DNA from 3 places in the Paenarthrobacter sp. PAE-2 genome. Region 3 is predicted to be linked to each of the others. Evidence: riboswitches for the same ligand, from Rfam matches in the RefSeq annotation. Region 3 holds a riboswitch; each other region holds the start of a gene.

Evidence for each region. Region 3 has a riboswitch for cyclic di-AMP ahead of OCL88_RS19280 (hypothetical protein). Riboswitches for the same ligand answer to the same signal wherever they lie in the genome.
Region 1: it holds a riboswitch for cyclic di-AMP, as region 3 does, so the genes downstream of both, OCL88_RS12145 (M23 family metallopeptidase) here and OCL88_RS19280 (hypothetical protein) in region 3, are expected to answer to the same signal.
Region 2: it holds a riboswitch for cyclic di-AMP, as region 3 does, so the genes downstream of both, OCL88_RS15645 (NlpC/P60 family protein) here and OCL88_RS19280 (hypothetical protein) in region 3, are expected to answer to the same signal.

What each region holds. Positions count from the first base shown of each region.
Region 1 covers NZ_JAPDNV010000017.1:8,223-11,489, reverse strand. The annotation lists gene OCL88_RS12155 (hypothetical protein) at 1-219, opposite strand, end outside; gene OCL88_RS12150 (TlpA family protein disulfide reductase) at 380-1,033, opposite strand; cyclic di-AMP (ydaO/yuaA leader) riboswitch at 1,116-1,318, shown strand; gene OCL88_RS12145 (M23 family metallopeptidase) at 1,471-2,121, shown strand; gene OCL88_RS12140 (cytochrome c oxidase assembly protein) at 2,166-3,074, opposite strand; gene OCL88_RS12135 (hypothetical protein) at 3,077-3,267, opposite strand, start outside.
Region 2 covers NZ_JAPDNV010000028.1:35,806-39,072, forward strand. The annotation lists gene OCL88_RS15635 (NCS2 family permease) at 1-499, opposite strand, end outside; gene OCL88_RS15640 (copper resistance protein CopC) at 613-1,251, shown strand; cyclic di-AMP (ydaO/yuaA leader) riboswitch at 1,431-1,593, shown strand; gene OCL88_RS15645 (NlpC/P60 family protein) at 1,597-2,385, shown strand; gene OCL88_RS15650 (FAD-dependent monooxygenase) at 2,538-3,146, opposite strand.
Region 3 covers NZ_JAPDNV010000051.1:14,987-18,253, forward strand. The annotation lists gene OCL88_RS19275 (ATP-dependent DNA ligase) at 1-1,050, opposite strand, end outside; cyclic di-AMP (ydaO/yuaA leader) riboswitch at 1,266-1,413, shown strand; gene OCL88_RS19280 (hypothetical protein) at 1,418-2,716, shown strand; gene OCL88_RS19285 (AEC family transporter) at 2,970-3,267, opposite strand, start outside.

The sequences.
Region 1 (3,267 bases), on a different contig from region 3:
CTGGAGGGGCTGGGTCGAGGATGCGGGGCTGCTTGGTTGATTGGGTACGCAGTCGCTGGCCGGCCCGGAGACATTATGGAAGCCGGGCGCGCAGTCGACGATTCTGTCCGTGCGGGGTTGAGCAAGCAGAACCAGAACCACGAGAACAACCATGGTGATGAACAGCCCGGCGAGAACGACGGCGATCCGGGCGGGGGATCTGCCGTGAATCTCTCCCATGGGACCCTCCGCAGCCATAGATTAAGCCTGCTGTCTTCTTCAGCAGATCTTCCCACGCTGGCACTGCGCGGCACACACCCTGACTCTGGGCCGCTCGAGGGAAGAGGACCTTCCCCACGCCCCGCCGTGCCTCGCGGGGCACCACGACCCGGGCAGGCTGTCACGGCTCTGCCACTGCACTGGAGATCAGGGACCTGAGGATGCTTTCATCGGCCAGGCCCAGGATTCTTGACGCTACCCGGCCCTGTTTGTCGATCACGAGCGTGGAGGGAACCGCCTGGGGTGGCACATACTGTGCCATCGCCAGAAGGATGCCGCCGTCCTTGTCCTGCATGCTGGGGTAGGTGACACCGAAGGTCCGCTCGAAAGCGACGGCGGTGGCTTCCTCGTCCCGGACGTTCACCCCGTAGAACCGCACCCCTTTGTCCTTGTTGCCTTCGGACAGGGCTTCCAGCCGTGGGGCTTCAAGCCTGCACGGTGCGCAGGCTGCGTACCAGAAGTTCAAGACGGTGACGCTGCCTCTCCAATCTGCCGAGTCGACCACGGTGCCGTCATAGAGTTTGCCTTTCAGGACGATGGGAGGCTTCCGGTCCGCGGCACTGTATTCAGTGACGGAACCGTCCCCGGCGATGTAGTTCTTGGTGTCCCCCGCCCTGGCCTGCTGCGACAGTTCATCACTGTTGCCGCACGCGGTCAGCAAGGTTCCCACCCCGGCCAGGAAGGACGAGATGACCAGACGCCGGCGGGACAGCAGCGGCGGTGACTTGGTTGCGCGGTGCAAGGAAGGAGGGCCGGCGCTTTGATAGTCAGACATAACCGTCCTTAGATAACGAATTTGTAACGTTCGGGTGTTTTTGGGTAGAGTTGCCGCAGACATACCCCCGACGGGTATGGGTATGACCGCTTCGCCAAACCCCGCCGGGCGGTTCATGGGCCATGAGTTTGAAGGCGGGGGCGGAGGACCCAGATACGGTGCAATGCTGCGCCTTGGGGTGAAGCCTGGCCCTGCGAACGCCCCTTTCAGGGACGCGCTCGGGGCAGGCCGGACAGTCCACTCGTCCGAATCCGACAGCTAACTTCGCCGGCGTCGAGAGGACCCCCGTTTTGCCTTCACGCCCCCAGCATGGCCGCCGCCGCGCGGCCCCCTCGCCCTCGTCCGTCCCGTCCTTGCGCGCTCTCGTGCCGTCCCTGTCCCGGCCTGGCCGGGGTGTGCAGTTCGGCGCTGCGGCAGCAGTGACTGGGTTGATTGCCATGTCGGCCCTTTCCGCGGCCCAGGCCAATCCGGGCGCCGCGGCCATTAACGAGGCGGCCGGCACCGTTGAAGAGCCTGCCGCCGCCGTAGAGCCGGTCGCAGCCCAGCCGGCAGTCACCGTCGTGGCCGACGCCGAGCTGGTCTTCGACCGGCCGGTGGTTTCGTCGAAGCCCGCCCCGGCAGCGTCTCCGGCACCCAAGGCCAAGGTGGTCGCTGCATCGGCTCCTGCCGCTCCCGCGTCTTCCCCGGCTGCCCCTTCCCAGGGCCTGAGCGCGCCCTTGGCGTCGATGAAGGTCAGTTCACCGTTCGGCCTGCGGGTTAATCCGCTGACGGGATCCACGGGTGAGTGGCACACCGGGATTGACCTGACCGGGGCTTGCAGCACCCCGGTGTTCGCTGCCGGGTCAGGAACCGTCGTGGAAGCCGGATGGAGCCAGTACGGCGGCGGCAACAGGATCGTCGTGGACCACGGCAATGGGTTGAAAACCACGTACAACCATCTGGCGAGCATCGGGGTTGCTGTCGGCCAGTCGGTGACCAAGGGTGCGCAGATCGCGGGAGTGGGAACCACGGGCGCTTCGACCGGGTGCCATCTGCATTTTGAGGTCATGGTCAATGACAAGACTGTGGATCCTTCTTCTTTCATCTAGCGGACCGTGGGTGAACATGCTGCCGCTGCCCTTGGCGGACGGGCTCAGGCATGTGGTGTGCCGCGCCCGTGAAGCGGTCCCTTGAGGTGTTCCCGGTTCAGCGCGTCCAGCTCTTCGTCGGTGAGTTCATCGAAAGAGCGGGCCTCGCGCCGGTCGCTGCGGGCGAAGCGGATGAACATCAGGATGATCAGTGGCAGGTCTACGGCTTCAGCCAGGAACCACAACAGGTCTCCTGCCAACTGCTGGTCACGCAGTGGATCCGGCAGCCAGGCGGGGTGTCCGATCAGGGCCTGTGTTGCCCCGTCCAGGACTTCCGGGCTGATGCGCATCAGCACCCCGGGCACGGCGTCGGCGACCAGTTCGATGAAAACGTAGATGAATTCAACGACGATCAAGGAAGTGACGTCCCTGGTCGAGCCGTCTTCCATGATCGGCACAGCCATTAGCATCCCCACCAACGGCACCAGGATGGTCAGCGTCGCGTCCCATAGCGGCTCGGTCCGCAACGGGTAGAACCAGGGTGTGAGGAAGAGGGTGAACAGGGCAAGGCCCAGCAGGGCTGCGACGACGGTGTTGCTCAGTGCCCGGATGGCTTTGTGGTCCAGAAAGGCCCTCAACCGGGCTTGCCCGGCCTGGCTGAGGGTCGCTTTGGCCAGCGTCAGAGGTTGGCCGGCGGCGAGGAACAGCGGCACGATGAAGAGGTAGGCGGTGACCTTCAGCGTGAAGGCCCAGCGCAGGTCGTGGCTGTAGGTTCCGGTGAAGCCGAAGCTAAGCACGCCAAAACCGCCCAGGCCCAGGACGTAGAAAATCACTGCCCGCCACCATGGCCAGGCTATCCCCCGCGCCGAGGCTGCGCGTAGTCCCTTGCTGTAGAGGATCCCTGCGCAGGCCATGACAAGGGCTGCGGGGATGTTCAGGGTCCAGGAAGCCAGGACGATGTCCAAGGGAGGCATGTTCAGCGTTTCCTGGTCTCTGCCCGGCCGGCGAGGAGGGCCCCTGCCAGAAACAGCGCCGCCGCGGTCGGGTAGCCTGCGTAGATGTCCAGGGCGAGGCTGGGACCCTGGCCTGAGGGTTCCAGGTGAAGGATCCAGTGCCAGATGGCCACCACCGCACCGGCGGCCATAACCAGCTGCCCGATGCGCACCA
Region 2 (3,267 bases), on a different contig from region 3:
GGCGTACGAAGCCGGCGTTGACCAGGCCGATCAGCGCAATGAAGAGACCGATGCCCACCACGATCGCGGTCTTGAGCGCCTCGGGGACGGCCTTGAAGACGGCGGTCCGGAATCCGGTGAGGACGAGGATCAGCATGGTCAGGCCGGAGAGGACCACCAGACCCATCATGTCCGGCCATGTCAGGCCCGGGTGCGAGGCAACAGTGACGGCCACAAACGCGTTGACGCCCAGGCCCGTGGCTACGGCAAAGGGATGCTTGGCCCAGGCACCCATGAGGATGGTCAGGATGCCTGCCACGAAGGCCGTGGTGGCGGCGACGGCCGTGAAGCCCAGCGATGCCCCGCTCGAGTCAGCCCCCGACAGGATGAGGGGGTTCAGGACCACGATGTAGCTCATGGCAAAGAAGGTCGCGAAGCCGCCACGGATTTCCCGCGAATATGTGGATCCACGTTCGGAGATCTTGAAGTAGCGGTCGATTGCAGAACCCTGTTTAAGCATGGATGTCTCCGGGGATCGTGTGAGTGTGCTCTCAAATCCTATGCCCGCCCGTGCGGGGAGACCTGACGATTCGCCTAGTCTGTAAGGAAGCCAACATTAGGAGAAACCGCCCCATGCGCACCATCCGACCGCTCCTGGCCGCCGTCGTTGCTGCCCTCGCCTTCGCCTCGGCGCTGCTTTCCGGGGCCGCCCCGGCATCGGCGCACGACGTCGCAGAATCCACGAGTCCGGCCAGCGGAGCCACGGTGGCGGAAGTTCCGGCGTCGGTCTCCGTCACGTTCAATAACCGGCCACTGGCTATTGGTTCGGGCATGTCGGTGACAGCGGGCGGGGAGAACTGGGCGGACGGCGCCGTGCAAATCATCGACAACCAGGCGGTCCAAAAACTGCGCCCCGGCGCTCCGGCGGGCCAGTACACGGTGGTTTGGCGCGTCGTCAGCTCCGATTCGCACCCCATCGAAGGCACCTTTACGTTCACGGCAACAGCAGGAAGCACGACGTCGGAGGGGGCCACCGCGGGAGCCTCGCCGTCCGCGTCGGGCCAGGCAGGTTCGGGCACGGTTCCGAGTGCGGGAACTGCGGCCCCCGGAACCCCCGTCAGCGAACCGGCTCCGGACGCCTCCCAGCCGTTCCCGTGGAGCATCGTGGCGTTTGCTGCATTAGCTGTTGCGCTCGTTATTTTCCTGGCCGTTACGGCCCGTCGGAAATTGGCTGCCTCCAATGATGCCGAGGGCGATAAATCCGCGGAATGACGGGGTTTTCTACATACCTGCGAAAATCTCGAAAGGGTTACTGCGACACGCTCGACGCGCACTTCTCGTTACTTAAATGTGACTTTGCCGTGATCATCGCGTACGGTAGTACCTGTGCCCGATCCGCATTCGGTGCACTTCCGGCCTGATTGCCTAGCTCTGCCGCAGGTCGGAATCCGTTCGCAGACATACCTACGGCAGAGACGGGGAACCCATTTTAGGCCGCCATTGAGCGCGCCTTGGGGTGAAGCCACGAAGCTTCCGCTGAACAGCGGTCGATAGTGGCCGGGTGACTCCCATCCGAATCCGACAGCTAACCTCGCAGGCATCGGGAGAGGCTTTTTCATGTCTTCACGCATTCTTCGCGGCCGTCGTAAGGCGGACAGCGTACGCCCCAATCCGTTCATCTCCATCTCCAAGGCAGTTGCCAGCAACGCTTCAGGCGCTGGCCGCCAGGCAGCCGTCATCGCTGCAGCTTCGGGTCTTGTCCTGACCGGTTCCATTGCTGCACACGCTGCCGAAACTCCGGCACAGGCTCCGGTCCAGCGGGACTCCAGCCCCGCCACGGTTGCTGAAACCGTTGCCGAAACCCCCAACAAGGTTGTCACTGCCGCAGCAACGGCCACAGTCAACTTCGAGCGTCCCGCTGTTGCTTCCGTAGCAGCACCGGTCATCGAAAAGCCGGCCCCTGTTGTTGAGGCTCCCAAGAAGGCAGCAGCCAAGGCTGCTGCAGCTCCTGCCGCTACCGCCACGGTTGCTGCTTCGGCACCTGCCGCTGCTGCTCCCGCAGCACCTGCCCCGGCACCCGCTGTTGGCGGCGTCAACGCAGCAATGGTTGCCTCGGCTTACGCCCAGATCGGTGTCATGCAGGACTGCACCGCCATGGTCGAAAAGGCCCTCGGCTCCGCAGGTATCCCGGTGGGCGACCTTGCACCCATGCAGTTCATGAACTACGGCAAGGTTGTCAGCGATCCCCAGCCCGGTGACATGATTGTCCAGTCCGGCCACGTTGCCATCTACATCGGCAATGGCCAGGCCATCTCCGGTGGCATCAACGGTAACCAGACCGGCATCCACCCGATCAGCTGGCTGACCGCAACCGGCCCGCTCACGTACGTCCGCGCCGGCGCATAAGCCTTACGCTTCACAAAAAGGCCGGCACCCCCGGAGGCTTTGTCCTCCCGGGGTGCCGGCCTTTTTGGTTTAAAGCTTTTTGGTCTAAGGCCACTGCTTCAAGGGCCCTGTTTCAGGGCTGCCTTGGTGGCGCTGTTGGGGTTGGCCCGGACTTAGGCGATCGCGAGGCCGGGCGCTGCGGGAAGTGCCACCTTCGAAGAGATGGCCTGTCCCACCGCCTTGGCCTGGCGGAGGACTTCCTTGGGGGTTGGCGTGATGAGTTCTCCCACTCCCACCAGATGCATGCCCACCGCGCGCATGGCGGCCACGAGGTTCTGACCAACGGCAATGCCCAGCTCGGCCAGCATTTTGCGCAGCTGGCTCTGTGCGCAACGCGTCACCACAACGTGGTCGGCAAGAAGAATGCCGTGGGCTGTGTGGACGGCCCACTGCCGAGGGGTTGCGAGGGGAGTTTCCGCAGCCGCGAGCAGGTCCAGCCGGACCGCCTTGGTGGTGTTGCGTACATCCAGGTGGTGACTGGCCGCGTAGTTCCGCAGGTGGCGGAGGATCTGGTTCCGTTCCAGCATGGAAGCGGGATCGGCAACCTCGCAACGTTGCAGCATGCCGGTATGCACGGAAGGACCCGTCTGCGCGAGTGGGCCGAAGCCGTCCACCACGATCGAACCCACGCCGTACCGGCTGAGTTCGCTGGCCACGGCGAGGCCTGAGAGTCCGGCTCCGATCACCACCGTGGTGGTTCGCTCCGTGGCGGAATCAGGCATGAGTGACACTGCGTGGTTCCTCCTTGACGTACGTGCCCAAAGGCAGAATTGGACGCTTCCGGTTCCCCAAACGGTCGCAAATAAATGGCCGGTATGTGTTCTGGAACACTCTCTCCGGCCA
Region 3 (3,267 bases):
CTCGCCGAGGTTATAGTCGGCCGGCTCCTCCAGTTGTGAGTACGTGCAGCTTTCGGGAGTCCGGTCCGGCCGCCACCTGCGGAACTGCGTGGTGTGCCGGAACCGGTCTCCTTCCATGTAGTCGTACGCCACTTCGATCACCAGCTCGGGCCGCAGCGGAACAAAAGAAAAGTCCTTGCCGGCACTCCAGCGGCTTTGGGCCCCCGGCATCCTCGAACCAACCGCCGCTCCGGTTTCCTGGCTGGCCCACTCTCCCCAGGGGTGGTCCGCGATCTCCACCTGGTACGGCTCCAACTCGGCCACCATCGCCTTCCGCTTCGCCATGGGGAAGGCGGCCACCACTCCAACGTGGTGGAGTTTGCCGGAATCGTCATAGAGCCCCAGCAGCATCGACCCCACGACGTCCGCCGTCTTGTGCCAACGGAAACCGGCCACCACGCAGTCCGCCGTCCGTTCATGCTTGGTCTTGAACATCACCCGCTTGTTCGGCTGGTAGGTGCCGTCGAGCGGTTTGGACAGCACGCCGTCGAGCCCTGCTCCCTCAAGCTGCACGAACCATTCCTGTGCCCGCTCGAGGTCGGTGACCGCAGGCGTCACGTAGACGGGCGGCTCGGCATCGGCGAGCGCCTTTTCCAGCGCAGCGCGGCGCTCGGAGAACGGCCGGCCGGTGAGGTCTTCGTCCCCGAGGGCCAGGAGGTCGAACCCGACGAAGGAGGACGGCGTCTTCTCTGCAAGCATCCGGACGCGGCTGTCGGCGGGGTGGATGCGCTGCTGCAGTCCTTCGAAGTCGAGCCGGTTGCCGGAAATGAGGATGATCTCTCCATCCACCACGCACTTCTCCGGCAGGTTCTTCTTCAACGCCTCCACCAGCTCGGGGAAGTACCGGGTCATGGGTTTCTCGTTGCGGCTGCCCAGGATGACGTCATCCCCGTCCCTGAAGACGATGGTCCGGAACCCGTCCCATTTGGGTTCGTAGTGCCCAACCTCGGGAATGTTGGGCACGGATTTGGCGAGCATGGGCGAAACGGGTGGCATCACGGGTAGGTCCATAGCTCATGTCTACCGGCCGGTAGACGCCGAAAGCTAGTGTTCAGCAGGGATATGTGGACAGTGTGTGGCGCGTCCGTCCGTCAGCGCGGGCGCTGCCGGCCCTCATGTACCGTTCGTTACATTAATGTGACTTTACTTCCCTGCTGCTGTAACTTCGTAGGGCGACCCGTATCTCCGCTGGGCCGCTTCCGGGCTGACGCCGAGCTCTGCCGCATCCCGGAATCCCGCCAGACCCGCGGCAGAGACGGGGGACCCAGAGTTCCCGGGCCTGTTCCCCGCAGGCCCTTGGGGTGAAGCCGCCACGTGCGGCCGGACGGCCTCGTCCGAACCCGACAGCTAACCTCGCAGGCGTTGAGAGGCAAACACCATGTCCCCAACCATGGATCAGCCGCGCCGTGCCCAAGGGGACGGCCAGCCCACCAAGCCAACCGGACGCCGTCGGGCCCAGCCCAGCGGTCCGGCCACCGAAATAGAAAGCACGACGGCGGCACCCGCCACCGCGACCGACCCCACCCCTGCGCCCATGACACGAGCGCAGCGTCGGGCGATGGAACGCGAGCGCGCGGCCCAGGCAGTCGTGGCTCCGGAAGCTGCACCGAGTGCAGAGCCCGGCTCCGAAACCCCCGCTGAATCCCCCACCGAAGAGCCGCGCACCGAAGCCATCCCGGTAGTTGCCGCTCCTCCGCGCTCGGAGTCCACCACGCCCGGACCGCCCACGGCCGCCATCCCCCTGGTGAAGGCCACACCGGCGGAGCCTGCCGCTGAGGCCGAGCCCGCGACTGCCGCTATTCCGGTGGTTTCGGCGCACGTTGCCGCCGAGGCCGGGACCGCCCAGCCCAAGACGCCGGCCCGGATCGCCGCTGACGCTACAGCCGCCGCCGGATTGGCCAGTCGCAAGACCGCCCGGGGCCAGCACGACGGCGCACGCCCTGCGGCAGGACGAGCCGCTGCAGGACGCAATGCTGCGAAGTCGGCCTTTGGTTCCTTTGCTTCCTCTTCCTTCACCAAGGAACCCCATGCCGTCCTGACCAAGGCAGCGTCCGTGAAGACCATGAGCCAGCGCATGGCGGTGGTCGCCGGAGCACTGGGCCTGGTTCTCACGGTGGGCACGGTAAGCCAAGCCTTGGACCTGCCGGTCTTCGGCCAGGACACCCAGAACCAGGCCAGCGGCGCCAACAATGGCGGTGAGGGCCGGGCAACGGGCTCTGCCACTCCTGGCCCGACGCCGTCTTACTCCACCGCGTCCTCGACGTCGGCCGCTACGACGGACACCGGGCAGTCCGCCGTCGAAGCCGCTCCACCGGCGGCAGCACCGCCGTCGTCCACTCCGACGCCGCAGGTTTCGTTGGCCGACCCCAAGTGGGTTCCGTCCAACGCCCCTTCGGCCGTGGTTCCGGTACCGGGCGTGACGTCGCCCGTTCCGAGCCAGCCGGCACCGCCGTCGGACAACATCACGGCGCCTTCGCCGAGCACGACGCCTCCTACGACGACGCCACCGACGCCAACCACCACCCCAACGCCCACGCCGACGACGACGCAGACTTCCAAGCCGCGGCCCAGCGACTCCCCGAAGCCGGGCTCCGACCCTAAGTCCAGCACACCGACGGAGGCTCCGAGCCTGGACGTGGACGGCCTGCTCGACGCAGCCAAGGGGGTCCTCAAGTGAGCACCCGCATGCCCCGGACCACCACCCACATCGGCTGGCACGGCCGGTACTGCTGCAGCAGCCGGACGGCCACTTTCCGCCATCGGATGGGCCGCTGGAGCCACCAGCGGTTGCGCCGTTTCTGACGGGCGCCGCTAACAAACGAGTGTGAACCTGAGAAGGCAGGGACCCAGCAAAGGTTCCTGCCTTCTGTTCTGCCACCCGACTGTTCTGCCACCCGGTTCTTCCGCCCCCGGGTCGGTCACATGTTTCGCTACCCCAAGAGCCACGCGACCACCAGCAAGGCCCCCACGCAGAGCACTGTGGTCAGGAGGATGACGTCGCGCGCAACAACAGTGCCACGGCCGTACGGGGAAGCGAAAAGGAACACATTCTGTGCCGTGGGAAGCGCACCCATGATGACCAACGCCAGGAGGTGCTGCCCTTCGAGCCCGAAGACGAACCGCCCCAGCGCCCAGACCACCAAGGGCATCCCCACGAGCTTCAGGAGCGTCGCCACCACGGTTTCCACCCGGCCGTCGCCCTTCTGCAGCGGAGCGCGGCCCGCCAAG